Regions from separate parts of the Streptomyces sp. NPDC026673 genome, predicted to be linked through region 1. Evidence: riboswitches for the same ligand, from Rfam matches in the RefSeq annotation. Region 1 holds a riboswitch; each other region holds the start of a gene.

What was found. A riboswitch is a leader RNA that binds a small molecule or an ion and turns the genes downstream of it on or off. The one in region 1 is predicted to bind cyclic di-AMP.
Positions count from the first base shown of each region.
Region 2: it holds a riboswitch for cyclic di-AMP, as region 1 does, so the genes downstream of both, AB0F62_RS21685 (M23 family metallopeptidase) here and AB0F62_RS30665 (transglycosylase family protein) in region 1, are expected to answer to the same signal.
Region 3: it holds a riboswitch for cyclic di-AMP, as region 1 does, so the genes downstream of both, AB0F62_RS38195 (C40 family peptidase) here and AB0F62_RS30665 (transglycosylase family protein) in region 1, are expected to answer to the same signal.
Region 4: it holds a riboswitch for cyclic di-AMP, as region 1 does, so the genes downstream of both, AB0F62_RS35165 (NlpC/P60 family protein) here and AB0F62_RS30665 (transglycosylase family protein) in region 1, are expected to answer to the same signal.

Region 1 covers NZ_JBEZXR010000058.1:11,173-15,426, reverse strand. The annotation lists gene AB0F62_RS30675 (GNAT family protein) at 1-242, shown strand, start outside; gene AB0F62_RS30670 (aldo/keto reductase) at 400-1,407, opposite strand; cyclic di-AMP (ydaO/yuaA leader) riboswitch at 2,031-2,220, shown strand; gene AB0F62_RS30665 (transglycosylase family protein) at 2,225-3,382, shown strand; gene AB0F62_RS30660 (SAM-dependent methyltransferase) at 3,600-4,254, shown strand, end outside.
Region 2 covers NZ_JBEZXR010000031.1:65,260-69,513, forward strand. The annotation lists gene AB0F62_RS21675 (pitrilysin family protein) at 1-382, shown strand, start outside; gene AB0F62_RS21680 (pitrilysin family protein) at 400-1,770, shown strand; cyclic di-AMP (ydaO/yuaA leader) riboswitch at 2,011-2,168, shown strand; gene AB0F62_RS21685 (M23 family metallopeptidase) at 2,183-2,947, shown strand; partial or broken gene AB0F62_RS21690 (GntR family transcriptional regulator) at 3,203-3,927, shown strand; gene AB0F62_RS21695 (HPr family phosphocarrier protein) at 4,119-4,254, opposite strand, start outside.
Region 3 covers NZ_JBEZXR010000098.1:16,735-20,988, forward strand. The annotation lists gene AB0F62_RS38185 (ATP-dependent Clp protease proteolytic subunit) at 1-539, shown strand, start outside; gene AB0F62_RS38190 (hypothetical protein) at 546-851, shown strand; cyclic di-AMP (ydaO/yuaA leader) riboswitch at 1,199-1,357, shown strand; gene AB0F62_RS38195 (C40 family peptidase) at 1,361-1,834, shown strand; gene AB0F62_RS38200 (GNAT family N-acetyltransferase) at 1,912-2,556, shown strand; gene AB0F62_RS38205 (ATP-binding protein) at 2,569-3,000, opposite strand; gene AB0F62_RS38210 (helix-turn-helix transcriptional regulator) at 3,287-4,138, shown strand; gene AB0F62_RS38215 (DUF397 domain-containing protein) at 4,154-4,254, shown strand, end outside.
Region 4 covers NZ_JBEZXR010000079.1:14,505-18,758, forward strand. The annotation lists gene pcrA (DNA helicase PcrA) at 1-1,559, opposite strand, end outside; cyclic di-AMP (ydaO/yuaA leader) riboswitch at 1,877-2,035, shown strand; gene AB0F62_RS35165 (NlpC/P60 family protein) at 2,043-3,161, shown strand; gene AB0F62_RS35170 (hypothetical protein) at 3,178-3,531, opposite strand; gene AB0F62_RS35175 (NlpC/P60 family protein) at 3,885-4,254, shown strand, end outside.

The DNA of each region.
Region 1 (4,254 bases):
CGAAGCTGCTGCTGCTCACGCACGCCTTCGACGTGTGGGGTGTGCTCCGCGTCACTCTGAAGACGGACGCGCGCAATGCGCGCTCCCGCGCGGCGATCGAACGGATCGGCGGCCGCTTCGAGGGCATCCGTCGCGCCCACACCCTCGCCGTCGACGGCACCGTCCGCGACAGCGCGTACTTCTCGATCCTCCGTGAGGAGTGGCACGGCGTCCGCTCCGCCCTGGAGGCCCGGCTCACCTGAGCGCCGCGGTCCGCCGGCGCCCTCGGCCAAGGTGCGGTGACAAGGCCGTCGAAGGGTGGGGCCACGGCCGCCGGGGGCACGGCCGAGGCCGTTGACCGCGCGATCGGGCCGGCTCCCGGGGGAGCCGGCCCGATCGGTTGCGCGGGGGATGTCCGACCTACGGGATCTCGACACCCGCCTCCGCCGAGAGGCGGTCGATCTCGGCGAGCTCTTCCGCGCTGAGCGGGCCCGCGTCGAGGGCGGCGAGGTTCTGGTCGAGCTGTGCGACGCTGCTCGCGCCGATGAGGACCGACACGACCCGCGGGTCGCGGAGCACCCAGGCCAGGGCCAGCTGGGCGAGGGTCTGGCCGCGCTCGCCGGCGAGCTTGTCGAGGGCGCGCAGGAAGGCGAGCTTCCGGTCGGTCAGGGCGTCGCGCTTGAGGAAGTGGCCGAGCGCCATCCGCGAGTCGGCCGGGACGCCGTCGAGGTAGCGGTCGGTGAGCTGGCCCTGGGCGAGCGGGGAGTAGGCGATCAGAGCGGTGCCGGTGTCGCCGACGGCGTCGAGGACGCCGGCCTCCGGCTCGCGCTGGAGGATGCTGTACGCCGCCTGGTGGATCAGGAGCGGGGTACCCAGTTCGCGCAGGATCTCCGTGGCGCGGCGGTGTGCCTCGGCGGGGTAGTTGGAGATGCCCGCGTACAGGGCCTTGCCCTGGCGGACCGCGGAGTCCAGGGCGCCCATGGTCTCCTCCAGGGGCGTGTCCGGGTCGAAGCGGTGCGAGTAGAAGACGTCGACGTAGTCCAGGCCCATGCGGCCCAGGGACTGGTCGAGGGAGGAGAGCAGGTACTTGCGGCTGCCCCATTCGCCATAGGGGCCGGGCCACATGTCGTAGCCGGCCTTGGTGGCGATGAAGAGCTCGTCGCGGTACGGACGGAAGTCCTGGGCGAAGAGGGTGCCGAAGTTCGCCTCGGCGGATCCGGCGGGCGGGCCGTAGTTGTTGGCCAGGTCGATGTGAACCACGCCACGGTCCACGGCGCGGCGCAGCACCGCGCGCTGGGTCTCCAGCGGAGAGGTGTCGCCGAAGTTGTGCCACAGGCCCAGGGACACGACGGGCAGCAGGACCCCGCTGCGCCCGGTCCTGCGGTATTCCATCGAGGCGTAGCGGTCGTCGGCGGCGAGATAGGGCACGCGAAGGCTCCCGGGCGATGTAAGAAAATGTGCGGGATTGGGAGGCTACCGTCGCCGAATCGGCCCTGTCACGTCCGTTTTCCGGACGTCGGCTCTTCTGCGCGCCCCGGCGGAAGGGGAGTTGTGGCCCACGTCACACCCTTCGCCGGGTTGTGTCGCCGTCGGCGGGAATCGACCGGACGCCTCGGCGGTTGCCTCGTGGGGGCGTTGTGCCGGGCGGGGGGTCAGGGGGCGTTGCCCGGCGGCGGGTTGGATCGATCCACCTCATGTCTTATCCGGCATTAAGGTGCTTAACCGGACATATGCCCCCACAGTGCATGCGCCGGGAATCGATGCGTGATGCGTGTCACGCGGCGAACACGCTGCGGAGGTTCCGGGCGACCGAGCGTCGAATTTTCCCTCTCGTTTTCACCGTGTGATAGCGCGGGATTACCGCCGGCCATATTTTCGCCTACGCAGAGCGGACACTTCTCACCGAAAGTCACAGATGTGATTGATCGACTTGCGGGTATTCGGGGCACGTGATTCCGCTCCTTGCTCCGGAAGGATTCCGTCGTTTAGCTTCCAGATCTCGCAGGACAAATGCCTGCGAGATTCTTCCGGGTAGAACGCCTAGTCCTGCCGCTGCCCGGACGCCGGATGACAAGACCGCACGGCAGGAGCGGGGGACCCAAGGTAAGTGCCGTTCCCGTTGGTCACGGGACGGCTTGGGGTGAAGTCGCAGCGACGTGCCTTTATTTGGCATGCCGCATTGCGGCCGGGCATCTCCAGCCCGAACCCGACAGCTCACCTCGCAGGCGTCGGAGAGGAATTCGGCATGCCCGGTAAGGGAAAGCACCGTCGTCCCCGCAACATCCGCCTGACCCGTATCAGCGCGATCGCCGGCACCACGGGTGCCGCCGTGGCGCTCCCGATCGTCGGTGCCGCCGGTGCCCACGCCGCGCCCGTGAGCGTCTGGGACAAGGTCGCGGCCTGCGAGAGCACCAACAACTGGTCCATCAACACCGGTAACGGCTTCTACGGCGGCCTGCAGTTCACGCAGAGCACCTGGGCCGGCTTCGGCGGCACCAAGTACGCCCCGCGCGCCGACCTCGCCACCAAGGCGGAGCAGATCGCCGTCGCCGAGAAGGTCCTCGCGACCCAGGGCCCGCAGGCCTGGCCCGTGTGCGGCCCCAAGGCCGGTCTGACGAAGGCGATGGCCAACCCGTCGGCCACCCCCGCGAGCGTCTCGGGTACCCCCGCCAAGCCGGCCGCCAAGCCCGCCACCACCGCTCCCGCCAAGAAGGCCGAGGCGCACAAGCCCGCCGCCTCCGCCGCGAAGAGCGCCGGCGGTTCCTACAAGGTCGCGGGCGGCGACACCCTCTCCAAGATCGCCGACGCCCAGTCGGTCGAGGGCGGCTGGCAGAAGCTGTACGGCAACAACAAGTCCGTCATCGGCGGCAACCCGAACCTGATCTACCCGGGCCAGGTCCTGTCCCTGGGCGAGAAGGCCGTCGCCAAGGCCGCGTCCAACGCCGCGAAGGCCGCCCCGGCCGCCAAGCCGGCCGTCGCCAAGGCCGCCAGCACCTCCGGCTACACCGCCCCGCTCGACCGCGTGACCCTGGGCACCGCCTACCACCAGGCCGGCGCCATGTGGTCGAAGGGCTACCACACCGGTGTGGACTTCATCGCCTCCACCGGCACCAAGGTGAAGTCGATCGCCTCCGGCACCGTGGTCTCCGCGGGCTGGGGCGGCTCGTACGGCAACCAGGTCGTCGTCAAGCACGCCGACGGCCGGTACTCGCAGTACGCCCACCTGTCCTCGCTGTCGGTCTCGGCCGGCCAGACCGTCTCCGCCGGGCAGCAGCTGGGCCTGTCGGGCGCCACTGGCAACGTCACCGGTCCGCACCTGCACTTCGAGGTGCGCACCACCCCCGACTTCGGTTCCGACATCGACCCGCTGGCGTACCTGCGCGCCCACGGCGTCAACGTCTGATCGAACTGCTTGATCGAACTGATCCACCGTCATCCGGCGGTAGCATGTGCCCTGTTCCCGTTCCCGGGGAACAGGGCACATGCCTTTGGTCTGTGACCGAAAACGGATCGAATATTTCCATTTCTTGTTTCCTCTCGAACGGTCGATCAGTAGCCTCTGTCGCACATGGTCGTGTCCACGACCAGTCGCCCTGATCCCCGACGAGCTGGAGCCGTTGATGGAGCGTCCTGCCTGGGCCCCGCAAGGCATCGACCTTTCCGTGCCGAGCGTGTCCCGCATCTACGACTACTACCTGGGCGGCTCGCACAACTTCGAGGTCGACCGGGAGGCGGGACGGCGGGCCATCGAGGCCTTTCCGGGGCTGCCGAAGATCATGCAGGCCAACCGCGCCTTCATGCGCAGATCCGTGCGCTTCGCCGTCGACCAGGGCATCACGCAGTTCCTCGACATCGGTTCCGGGATACCGACCTTCGGCAATGTCCACGAGGTCGCCCACGCCGCCGACCCCGGCGCGCACGTCGTCTACGTGGACCACGACCCGGTCGCCGTCGCCCACAGCCGTGCCGTGCTGGAGGGCCGCGACAACGCCGCCATCGTCGCCGCCGACCTCCGTACCCCGCGTGACATCCTCGACAGCGAGGAGGTCCGGCGGCTGATCGACCTGGACCGCCCCGTCGCGCTGCTGCTCGTCGCCGTCCTGCACTTCCTCGAGGACGCGGACGAGCCGGCCAAGGCCGTCGCCGAGCTCCGGGACGCGCTCGCCCCCGGGAGCCTGCTCGTCGTCACCCACGCCTCGGTCGAGGGCGGCCCGCGCCGCCCCGAGGAGGGGGAGAAGGTCGAGAACGTCTACCGCAGCGCCAGTTCGCCGCTGA
Region 2 (4,254 bases), on a different contig from region 1:
CGTCAAGGCCTCCAGCGGCTTCGAGGTGCCCGCCATCGAGGCGGCAGTCGACGACGAGCTGGCCCGCTTCGCCGAGGAGGGCCCGACCGCCGAGGAGATGGAGCGGGCCCAGGCCCAGCTCGAGCGCGAGTGGCTGGACCGGCTGGCCACCGTCGGCGGCCGCGCCGACGAACTGTGCCGGTACGCGGTGCTGTTCGGCAGCCCGCAGCTGGCGCTGACCGCCGTCAAGCGGATCCTGGACATCACCGCCGACGAGGTGCGCGACATCGCCGCGGCCACTCTGCGGCCCGACAACCGCGCCGTACTGGTCTACGAGCCCACCGGCTCCGCGGCAGCTTCCGGCGAGGACTCCGACGAGGACGAGGAGGGCGCGGACCAGTGACCGACGTCCACAGCACCATGACGTTCCACCCGCAGCCCCGGCCGGGGCAGCCCAAGCCGTGGGACTTCCCGGCACCCGAGCGGTCCACGCTGCCCAACGGGCTGACCGTGCTGCGCGGCCACCGCCCCGGCCAGAAGGTCGTCGCCGTCGAGGTGCTGCTCTCCGCGCCGCTCGACGCCGAGCCGGAGGGCCTGGACGGCGTCGCCACGATCATGGCCCGCGCGCTGTCCGAGGGCACCGACAAGCACAGCGCGGAGGAGTTCGCCGCCGAGCTGGAGCGCTGCGGGGCCACTCTCGACGCCCACGCCGACCACCCCGGTGTGCGGGTCTCCCTGGAGGTGCCCGCCTCGCGTCTGGACAAGGCCCTGGGCCTGCTCGCCGACGCGCTGCGCGCCCCGGCGTTCCCGGAGGACGAGGTCGAGCGGCTGGTGGGCAACCGCCTCGACGAGATCCCGCACGAGCTGGCCAACCCCGCGCGGCGCGCCGCCATGGCGCTGTCCAAGGAGCTCTTCGCCGCCGACCTGCGCTGCTCCCGGCCGCGCCAGGGCACCGAGGAGACGGTCGCGCGCATCGACGCGTCCGCCGTCCGCGCCTTCTACGACACGCACGTGCGGCCGTCCACCTCCACCGTCGTCGTGGTCGGTGATCTCGCCGGGATCGATCTGGAGGCGCTCCTGGAGGGCACGGTGGGGGAGTGGAGCGGCAAGCCCGCCGAGCGCCGCCCGCTGCCCTCGATCACCGCGGACGACACCGCGCGGGTCGTGATCGTCGACCGGCCCGGCTCCGTCCAGACCCAGGTGCTCGTCGGCCGGGCGGGCGCCGACCGCCACGACCCCGTGTGGGCCGCCCAGGTGCTCGGCACGTACTGCCTCGGCGGCACGCTGACCTCCCGCCTGGACCGCGTCCTGCGCGAGGAGAAGGGCTACACCTACGGCGTGCGGGCCTTCGGTCAGGTGCTGCTCTCCACCCCCGAGGGCACCGGTGCCTCCCTGCTCGGCATCAGCGGGTCCGTGGCGACCGACGTCACGGCCCCCGCGCTGGCCGACGCCTGGCAGGTGCTGCAGACCCTGGCGGCGGACGGCCTGACCGACGAGGAGCGTGACGTCGCCGTCCAGAACCTGGTGGGCGTCGCCCCGCTGCGCTACGAGACCGCCTCGGCGGTGGCGGGGACCTTCGCCGACCAGGTCGAGCAGTATCTGCCGGACGACTTCCAGGCCCGGCTCTACGAGCGCCTCGCCGCGACCGGCACGGTCGAGGCGACGGCCGCGGCGGTCAACGCCTTCCCGCTGGACCGGCTCGTCGTCGTCCTCGTCGGGGACGCGTCCGCCATCGCCGGCCCCGTCCGCGAGCTGGGCATCGGCCCGGTCGAGGTCGTCACGGGAGCCTAGCCCCCGGCCGCGGCCCCGGGAGCCCCTGTGGCGCCCGGGGCCGCGGCGTGCCCGGGCGGAGGCGGGGCGCCCGGTCGGTGCCGTACGAGCCCGCCCGTGACTCCGATCACGTTCCGTTGCGGCGGCTTGGGTCCCGGTGTGGCATCCGGCACATATTGCCGGATTTTTTTGGAGCCGGGCGCAACGCCCGGTTAGCGTCCTCGGGTTGTCCGGCGGAAGCAGCCGCCACCCGCGGCACCGGAGCAACGATCGCCGAGTCCCCGTCGGGCGTGAGCCTGGGGAGCCGGGGACCCACCTGTGATGTCCCCTGGGGTGAATCGGGCGGCGTGCGCCGCCCGTAGGAGACCTTCCTGCTCCGAACCCGTCAGCTAACCCGGTAGGCGAGAAGGAAGGAAAGGATCTCCGCCTGCCCATGGCGTCGTTCTCCATGCGTTCCACTCTGGCCGGCGCCGCCGCGCTGACCGCCATGACCACCGGTGCGTTCGTCGGGCCCGCGGCCGCCGCCGACACCAGGACCGACGGTTCCGCCTTCGCCCGTTGCGCCGCCGTCGCCGGCGACCTCGCGGCGCACCTCGCCGACCAGGCGTCGGCCCAGCACCAGGCCGCCGACGTCGCGCGCAAGCGCCACGAGGCCCAGGTCGCGCACGCCAAGGCCGTCGCCCGCGAGCGGGCCGCCAAGGAGGCCGCCGCCAAGGCGGCCAAGGCCAAGGCCGCCCGGGAGGCCGCCACCTCGCGTGCGGCGAGGAGCGGTGCCGGGGCCCGCGGCACGCTCGGCGGCTGGATGCCGCCGGTCGCCGGCTCCATCGGCACCCCCTACCACGCCACCAGCAGCCTGTGGTCGTCCGGTTACCACACCGGAGTGGACTTCCAGGCCTCCGTCGGCACCCCGGTGCACGCCGTCGGCGCGGGCACCGTCGTCGAGGCGGGCTGGGGCGGCTCCTACGGCAACAACGTCGTGATCCGGCACGCGGACGGCATGTACACCCAGTACGCCCACCTGTCGTCGCTGGGCGTGTCGGTGGGTCAGACCGTCTCCGCCGGCTCGCAGATCGGCCTGTCGGGCGCCACCGGCAATGTGACCGGTCCGCACCTGCACTTCGAGGCCCGTACGGCCCCGGCCTACGGCGCCGACGTGGACCCGCTGGCGTACCTGCGCTCCAAGGGCGTCCGCATCTGAGCGGCGTCAAAGCCGCATCCGAGCCACTCCCCTCCCCCCACACGAAGGCCCCGGTTCCCCCGCCGGGGCCTTCGGCGTGCCCGGCGCTTCCCGGCCGTGGACTGTCCAAAAACGTTCCATGAATTCAGGGCTGCCGTCGGAATCGCCGCCGTGCTGGAATAGAGTCGCCGCAGAAACGCCGGCTCCTCCGTTACGCGGGGATTAATCGACGGCTGTCGGCGCGCACCGAAAGGAACCTGCGATGTGGGGTCGGACGTGAACGGGACCGGCGGCGCGGGGCGCCGAATTGCGGCCCAGGCGGTGTGCACGGCGATCCGTGACGACATCATCAGCGGGTTCTTCGCGCCCGGCAGCCGGCTGACCGAGGAGCAGCTGGCCAAGCGCTACGGGGTGTCCCGGGTCCCGGTGCGCGAGGCGCTGCGCACCCTGGAGTCCGAGGGCTTCGTGCAGACCCGCAGGCACGCCGGGGCGTCCGTCGCCGAGCCGACCGAGCAGGAGGCCGCCGACCTGCTGGACATCCGCGGCCTGCTGGAGCCGCTGGGGGCCGCGCGGGCGGCGCAGCGGCGTACCGAGGCGCATGTGAAGGTGCTGCGCGGGCTCGTCCGGCTCGGCCAGGAGCGTTCCCTCCAGCGGCAGTTGTCGGACCTGCCCGCGCTGGACGGCTGGTTCCACGAGACGCTCGCCCAGGCGTCCGGCAGCCCGACCCTGGTGGCGCTGCTGACCCAGCTGCGGCACAAGATCGCGTGGGTGTACGCGGTGGACACCCCGGGCCGTGCCGTGGAGTCCTGGGAGGAGCACGGGGCGATCGTGGACGCGGTGGCGCGCGGCGACGCGGAGCGGGCCCGCCGGCTGATGGCGGCCCATGTGGAGCGGGCGACTCCGGCGCACCGGCTGCGCCGTCCGGAGCGGACGGGGCGCGGGGCGGCGGCGCGGTGAGGAATCGGAAACACGCCGTAAACACATCGGGCGTCCGCGTTTAACAGAAGTGCCGTATACAACTCTATGAATTGGTGCGCGGGCTATTCCCGTGCCCGATTCTGCTGCGCGCTGCGCGGAATTCGTTCCGCCGACGGGAAGAGGCGGTCCGCGAAATCCGGTCGGATTTTCGCGGCCGCCTCTTTCGTCGTACCGCGACCGCCGTACCGCGGCTTGCGGCGATGCTTCGGGGACTTCAGACGGTCTCGGGGAGTTCGTCCAGCCCCTCGGAGACCAGCTTGGCCAGGCCGTCGAGTGCCGCGTCGGCCCCCTCGGTGTCCGAGGCGAGCACGACCTCCTCGCCGCCGGCGGCGCCGAGGCTCAGCACGGCG
Region 3 (4,254 bases), on a different contig from region 1:
TCGTGCTCCTCGGGACGCCCATCGACGACACCTCGGCGAACGACGTGATGGCCCAGCTGATCCATCTGGAGGCCACCTCGCCGGAGCGGGACATCTCGCTTTACATCAACTCCCCCGGCGGGTCCTTCACCGCCATGACCGCGATCTACGACACCATGCAGTTCGTCACCTGCGACGTGTCGACGGTGTGCGTCGGCCAGGCCGCCTCGGCGGCGGCGGTCCTGCTCGCCGCCGGAGCGCCCGGCAAGCGGATGGCGACCCCCGGCGCGCGGGTGCTGATCCACCAGCCGTCGTTCGCGGAGGCGATCCAGGGCACCACGGCGGACCTGGAGATCCAGGCCAGGGAACTGCTTCGCCGACGGGAACAGTTGGAGGAGCTGCTGGTACGTCACACCGGCCGGGAACCGGAGCGGATCCGGGCCGACATCGAGCGGGACACGATTTTTGACGCCCCGTCGGCCGTGGCCTACGGCCTGGTCGACCGGCTGACGCTGAGCCGCAAGGGCGACGCCGGCCGCGCCCCGCGCACCCTGCGGTGACCGGCCGTGGTGCCCGAACTTCCGCCGCTCCCGGCCCTGACCCGGGCCGAGGGCGAACTCATCGACGCCTATCTGGAGGTCGTGGACCTGCTGGGCCGGATCAATCCGTCCCGCTCCCGGGACACCTACGGGGCACTGCGCGCCGCGCAGGCCCTGGTGGGACGGGCGGCGGAGCTGCGTGACGCGCTGACATTGATGCACATGCGCGGGGAGAACGAGGTGCACACGGGGACCATGGAACGGGCCCTGCGGGTGCTCGACGGCGAACGCCGAGCCGGCCAGGTGACCTTGCCCTCACCCCGGCCACGCTGACGGAGCGTCACCGCACTGGTCCGTTCGAGCGGCGCGAACTCGAACCGAATGGACTCGCCCGATCGTTGTACTTGCCGTGGACGCCCGAGTGTCCCCGACTTGCGCGATATGGCCGCACACATGGGGAATACGGCACTCCATCCCAGGTGTTCGACTCCTTTCGACTCGTCAGACAGAGTCCCCCGCCGCGGAGTCCACCCGAATAGGTGAGTCGTGAAGAGACTCACATTCGACCGGTTGTGCTGGGAATCGGCCGCTTCGGTGGGTGATCATCCCTTCGACGACAAGCCCCCGTCATCCCGGCGGGGCGGTCCGCGCGGACGCCGAATCCTGCCGCCGCCGCGGATGCCAGGTCGACACCGACGCATCGGCAGGAGCGGAGGACCCGAGCAGGACGGGACCGGCGCCATCGCCGGTCCCTTGGGGTGAAGCCGCAGCAGCGGCCGGGCATCTTCGCCTGCCCGAACCCGACAGGTCATCCTTCGCAGGCGGACGACGAAGGGTTGCGCATGAGTGCGCCGACAGCCATGTCCGCGGTGCTGTGCCGGCTGGGGGCGGCCTCCGCCCTCACGGCGGCCGCCGTGGCCGGTCCCGCGGTACTGCCGGACCTCGCCCAGCAGGCCGACGCGGCGACGGTCTCCGCCAAGGCACTGAAGATCGCGGCGTCCAAGAGGGGAGCGCCGTACGCGTACGGGGCCGCCGGCCCGCGCCGGTTCGACTGCTCGGGGCTCACCTTCTACTCCTTCAAGAAGGTGGGCAAGAAGCTCCCGCGCACCGCGGCGGCGCAGTACAACAGCGTCCGGCACATCCGGAAGTCCGCGCGGACCCGTGGTGACCTGGTCTTCTTCCACTACGGGAGCAACATCTACCACGTGGGGATGTATGCGGGGCACGGGAAGATCTGGCACTCCCCCAAGCCAGGCGGAAAGGTGCGGCTGGAGAAGATCTGGAGCCGCAGCGTCTGGTACGGCCGGGTGAGGTGACCCCGGTCGCGTTGCCCGGGAGCCGGGGCTCCCGGGCAACGCGACCGGCGCCGTGGACGTGGCGGTAGCGTGCCGGCATGACGCTCGAACGGATCCTCGCCGATGCCGCCGCGGGCCTCTTCCCGCCCGCGGACGGCTCGGTGACGATCGTGCCGCAGCCCGGGCCGCGCGATGCCGGGGTGATCGCCTTCACCGCCCACACCGTGGTCTTCGCGGACGCCGACGCCGAACGGATCCGCGGGCTCCTGCCGCCCGGTGACCTCTCGGCGCCGCTCAATCCGCCGTTCCTCACCGCGCTGTGCGGGCTCCTGGGCCGCGCGGTGAACAACGTCGACCTCCTCACCGCCGCGCCCGCGCTGCCCGGACCGCCGCCGTCCGGCCCGGGCCCGGCCCTGCGGGAGACCGGCGACCGGGGACATCCACGGATCGTGCGGGCCCTGCGGCACCGCGACGCCGTACGGGCGTGGACGGTGCCCGGGGGCACGGTCCTGACGGGCCGGGGTGTGGCGGGCCGCTGGGAGGCGGCCGTGGAGGTAGACCCGGGGGCGCGCGGCGCCGGGCTCGGCCGCCGGCTGGCCCTGGCGGCGCGGCATCTCGTCCCGGACGGGGAGACCGTGTGGGCGCAGATCGCCCCGGGCAACGCCGCGAGCGTGCGGGCGTTCACGGCCGCGGGCTTCGTGCCGATGGGCGCGGAAGCGCTGCTGCTCACCCGGGAGGAGTGAGGGCCACCGGGGTCACTCGACGGCGGCGGCGGCCCAGGGGAGGCTGATCCACACCGTTTTGCCGCCCTCGGGGGTGGGCGTGACCAGGAGCGTGCCGCCCGCCTCCGCCGTGAGATGACGGATAATCACCATGCCCCGGCCGTTGTCCTGCTGGACGGCCGCGGGCAGTCTCCGCGGCCACCGCGGGTGGCTGTCGGTGACCCCGATGCGCAGCTGCTCGTCGCGGTCCAGCTGGATGTCGAGGGTGAACGTCGGCGACTGACCGAGGGTGTGCAGCACGGCGTTGGTCGCGAGTTCGGAGACGATGAGCCGTACGGAGTCGGCGGGTTCCGAGTCATCCGGCATGCCCCACTCCGCCAGCAGGTCGCTCACGTAGCGACGTACCGCGGGGACCGAGGCAGGGTCGCTCGGCAGGGTGACGGATGCTTCCTGGTGGTCTGCCATGGCGACGCTGTCCCTTTCCCGCCGTGCCCAGGACTCCGACGCGGCCGCGCCCGTGGCCGTACGCGCGGCAGCCGACGGCGCCGTGCCCCGCCTTCCGCGCGGCACGATCCGGACGGCACTCACGCGCCAGAGTGTCACTCATCGTGCCCTTAATCCGGTGTCACCACAGCTATATGCATATATCTGTCGCCCAAAGCGGTGAACTCTGCTACGAGAGAACGTATTTGCGCGGCAGACTTCGCTCGGGGACCGGCGGGGGTGCCGGGAACCGGGAGGTGCACACACCATGCAGCAGGTGCCGGCGGTACGCCGCCGCAAGATCGGCTCGGAATTGCGTCGTCTGCGCGACACGGCAGGGCTCACGAGCGGCGAGGCCGCCCAGCGGCTGGGGTGGCACCAGTCCAAGGTCAGCCGGATCGAGACCGGCCGCAGCGGAGTGCGCCCCGAGGACGTCACGGCGCTGCTGGACGTCTACGGGGTGCGCGACCAGCGGCTGCGGGAGATGCTGGCCGCGCTCGCGGGCGAGGGCGACCGGCGCGGCTGGTGGCATGAGTTCCGCGAGGAACTCCCTTCCGCCTACCGGGACTTCATCTCCCTGGAGACCGACGCCTGCCGGGCGCGCACCCTGGAGACCACCGTGGTGCCGGGACTGCTGCAGACCCCCGACTACGCCCGCGAGTTGACCCGCTCCGTCCTGCCGCAGCTCGGTCCGCGGCAGATCGCGACGCTGGTGCAGGTGCGGATGGCCCGCCAGGCGGTGCTGCGCGCGGATCCCCCGCTGGAGCTGTGGGCGGTGCTGGACGAGGCGGTGCTGCGGCGCAGGGTCGGGGGGCCGGGGGTGATGGCGGCGCAATTGAGCCATCTTGTCGAGCTGGGTTCACTGCCTCATGTGCATCTGCAGGTGCTGCCTTTCTCGGCCGGTGGGCATATAGGCGTCACCGGGCCTTTCGTAATCTTCTCATTTCCGCGCATTGCCGATCTCGACGTGGTTGTTCTCGACCATTTGACGAGTAGTCTCTATCTGGATCAGCAAGAGGATGTCAGGGCGTACGGTGCTGCCTTCAATCGATTGCGCTCCCACGCCCTGTCGAGTGAACAGTCGCTGTCCTTCATCTCCGGCATCGGCAAAGGCGCGTAAGGAGGCACACCCCCAATGTCCAACGCACTGCCTCAGTACGTCACCTCCAGTGCGTCCCTCTGCGGCGTGAACTGGCGACGCAGCAGCTACAGCACGGCGGCGAACAACTGCGTCGA
Region 4 (4,254 bases), on a different contig from region 1:
GCCATGCCGAAGGCCTCGTCCACCCGGCGCAGCGCGGCGGCGAAGGAGATCCGCTCGCGCGAGGCGAGGGCGTCGACCATGGCCTCGGCCCGCTCGCCGATGCCGCGCTTGGGCACGTTCAGGATGCGGCGCAGCGGGACGGTGTCCTCGGGGTTGGCGAGCACCCGCAGATAGGCCAGGACGTCCCGGACCTCCTTGCGCTCGTAGAAGCGGACGCCGCCGACGACCTTGTAGGGCAGGCCGACGCGGATGAAGACCTCTTCGAAGACACGGGACTGCGCGTTGGTCCGGTAGAAGACCGCGACGTCGCCGGGGCGGGCGTCGCCGGCGTCGGTGAGCCGGTCGATCTCGTCGGCGATGAACTGCGCCTCGTCGTGCTCCTGGTCGGCGACATAGCCGGTGATGACCGGGCCCTGGCCGGCCTCCGTCCACAGGTTCTTGGGGCGGCGGGAGGCGTTGCGCTCGATGACGGCGTTGGCGGCCGACAGGATGGTCTGGGTGGAGCGGTAGTTCTGCTCCAGCAGGATGGTGCGGGCCTGCGGGTAGTCCTCCTCGAACTGGAGGATGTTGCGGATCGTCGCCCCGCGGAAGGCGTAGATGCTCTGGTCGGCGTCGCCGACCACGCACAGCTCGGCGGGCCCCTCGCCGCCCTCCTCCGCGTCACCGGTCCCGACCAGCTCGCGCACCAGCGTGTACTGGGCGTGGTTGGTGTCCTGGTACTCGTCGACCAGGACGTGGCGGAAGCGGCGCCGGTAGTGCTCGGCGACGTCCGGGAAGGCCTGGAGCAGGTTGACCGTGGTCATGATGATGTCGTCGAAGTCGAGCGCGTTGGCCTCGCGCAGCCGCGACTGGTACATCGCGTAGGCCTCGGCGAGCTTCTTCTCGAAGGGGTTCTCCGCCTGGTCCGCGAAGGTCTCCTCGTCGATGAGCTCGTTCTTGAGGTTGGAGACCTTGGCGCTGAAGGACTTCGGCGGGAACTGCTTGGGGTCCAGGTCCAGGTCGCGGCAGACCAGCGCCATCAGGCGCTTGGAGTCGGCCGCGTCGTAGATCGAGAAGCTGGAGGTGAAGCCGAGCTTCTTGGACTCCCGGCGCAGGATGCGGACGCACGCGCTGTGGAAGGTGGAGACCCACATCACGTTGGCGCGCGGGCCGACCAGCTGCTCGACGCGCTCCTTCATCTCGCCGGCGGCCTTGTTGGTGAAGGTGATCGCCAGGATCTGGCCCGGGTGCACCTTGCGGGCGCCCAGCAGATACGCGATGCGGTGGGTGAGCACCCGGGTCTTGCCGGAGCCGGCGCCGGCGACGATGAGCAGCGGGGAGCCGGAGTGCTCGACCGCGGCGCGCTGCTCCTCGTTGAGCCCCTCGAGCAGCGCGGCCGGGTCGACGGCCGGGCGCGCGGCGCCGTCGCGGTAGTACGCGTCCCGGTCGACGGGCGCGTCGAAGCGCCCCTCGAAGAGATCGTCGGGCACCGTCTCGGGCTCGTCCTCGGGAGGCGGCGGGGGCTGCTCCTCCGTCGGTTCGAGGCCGGCCAGGAAGCTGTCGTCAAAGAGGCTGCTCATCGCCTCCCGAGTCTAGGGCGTGGGACGGACAGCGTTGCCCCGCTTGCCCGAGCCCGCCCGAGCCCGCCCGGGTCCGCCGGGTCCCCGTCCGCACCCCCGGTCGCCCCCGGACACCGCCGCCGGTCGCCTCCGCCGGTCGCGGCGCGCCACCGTCCCGACACGGCCGGTCCCCGGAGCGGCCGCGTCACGGCCCCGAATCGTGAAGGTCACGAAATGATTGCGGACAAATCGAACACCAGGGTTCCCACAGACCCCCGCAGTTGACTACCGTGCCGCATCAGGCGGTCCGCTCCGAGCGGCGGCGACCGTGCCGTCACGGGCCGCCTCCGCTGAGTCCGGCGACCGCCGGAGCCGGGGACCCACGACCTTGGGGTGAATCGGTCCGTACGAGCGCGGCGCGCCCGGACGGACGGTAGGGCGGCCTTCCGAAGCCCGAACCCGACAGCTAACCCGGTAGGCGGTCCACGGAAGGAGCCGCCCGACTTGGCGACGCACCGCAAGCCGCGCCCCCGCGCGCTGACCGTCCCCGGCCCTCGTGCTGCCGTGGGACTCACGACCGCCGCACTGGCGACGGTCACCCTCTTCGGCGAGAGCGCGAGCGCCGCGCCCGCCTCACCCGACAAGCCCTCGATCACCGAGGTCAAGGCCCGGGTCGACACGCTCCACCACCAGGCCGAGGCCGCCACCGAGCGGTACAACGGCGCCAAGGAGCAGGCCGACAAGCAGCGGTCGCGGGCCGACGCGCTGCTCGACCAGGTGGCCCGCAAGACCGAGACGCTCAACGACGCCCGCCGCACGATCGGCGAGTACGCGGCGGCGCAGTACCGCGGCGGCGGTCTGGACGGGACGACGACCTTCCTGCTCACCTCCGACCCGCAGCAGTTCCTGGACCAGGCGCACCTGATGAACCGCCTGTCCGACCGCCAGGAGCAGGCGCTGGAGACCTTCCGCGCCGAGCAGGCCGTAACGACGCAGAAGCGCGCGGAGGCCGTCGAGAGCCTGCAGAAGCTGACCGAGGCGCAGCAGCGGCTGAACACGGAGAAGACGGCCGTCAAGCAGAAGCTGGCCGCGGCGCAGAAGCTGCTGAACAGCCTCACCGCCCAGGAGAAGGCCCGGTTGGCGGCGCTGGAGAAGAAGCGCCAGGAGGAGGCGGCCGAGAAGGCCGCCCAGATCGCCGCCAGGGAGAAGGCCGCGGCGCAGAACACCGCCTCGGGTTCGTCCACGGGCTCGACGGCCGCGTCCGGGACCTACGCCGCCAAGGCGGCCAAGGCGATCGAGTTCGCGCGCGCCCAGTTGGGCAAGCCGTACGTGTACGGCGCCACGGGCCCGAACTCCTACGACTGCTCGGGCCTGACCCAGGCCGCCTGGGCCGCCGCGGGCGTCTCCATCCCCCGCGTCACCTACGACCAGGTCGACTTCGGCAGCCGTGTCACCGCCGACCAGTTGCAACCGGGCGACCTGGTCTTCTTCTACTCGGACATCACCCACGTCGGCCTCTACATCGGCGGCGGCCAGATGATCCACGCCCCGCACACGGGCAGCGTCGTGAAGATCGCCCCGATCACCGAGATGCCGATCTACGGTTACGCCCGGATGGCCTGAGCGGTCCGCGCGGTGCTCAGGTCCACAGCACGGCGATGAAGATGTTGGCGGTGGTCAGCGCGCCCACGGTGCCGAAGGCCGCCGCCGGCACCTTCTCCTCGTCCCGCTTGACGTAGACCAGGCCGAGGATCACCACCAGGATCGCGAGCTTGATGCCGATCTTGATGTTGTTGACCGGCTGGTCGTCGGCCTGGTTGAGGCCGACCAGCACCACCCCGGTGACGAGCATGGTCAGCGCGCCGTGCAGCATGCCCGGAACGAAGCGGGCCTCGCCACGGCCCATGGCCTTCATCTGGGTGAGGAAGCCGCCCAGCAGCGCGGCGATGCCGATGATGTGCAGGCCGACGAAGAGGTTGATGAGTACGTCCATGGCTCAGGACCCTAGTCACGCCCATACCAGCACCCGGCACCGAGGTGCCCCTCTTCCCTCACATCGGTCACGGCCGGACCGCAAGTGACCAGGTCACCCGTCGAACAGCGGTCATCGGCGGGCAGACCGCGGCCGAATCGGACCAGTCCCGCACACTCCGGCTCTCGCTCCCGACGTCCAGGTTTAGCGTCCTGCCCCAGGTGGCCGATCCCCACTGCCGCGAGGACCCCGTTCCCCGGTGTTCCCCGGCACGGCCACCCCCGCCGAAGGTCCGGCGGTGGACGGCTCCCCGTCCGCCCGCCGCCGGACCACCGGGGGACGTACGGACGGCAGCCCGGAAGGAGTGACGGCGCGTGGCGTCGCACAGAAGGCCCAAGGAGCGCGGCCTCGCCGGCGCGACCGCGCGCACCGCCGCCGGTCTCGCCCTCGCGGGCGCGGCTTCCGTGACGATGTTCGGCGAGGCCGGCCACGCCGAGCCCCGGCTGACCGCGGACGAGGCCCGGACCCGGGTGGACCGCCTCTACGAGGAGGCCGAGCAGGCCACCGAGCGGTACAACGGCGCCAAGGAGAAGGCGGACACGGCCACCGAGCGGATCGAGGACCTCCAGGACGAACTCGCCCGCAGGACCGAGCGCCTCAACCGCACCCGGGACGACCTCGGCTCCATCGCCACCGCCCAGTACCGCAGCGGCGGCTTCGACCCCGCCGTCCAGCTCGCCCTGG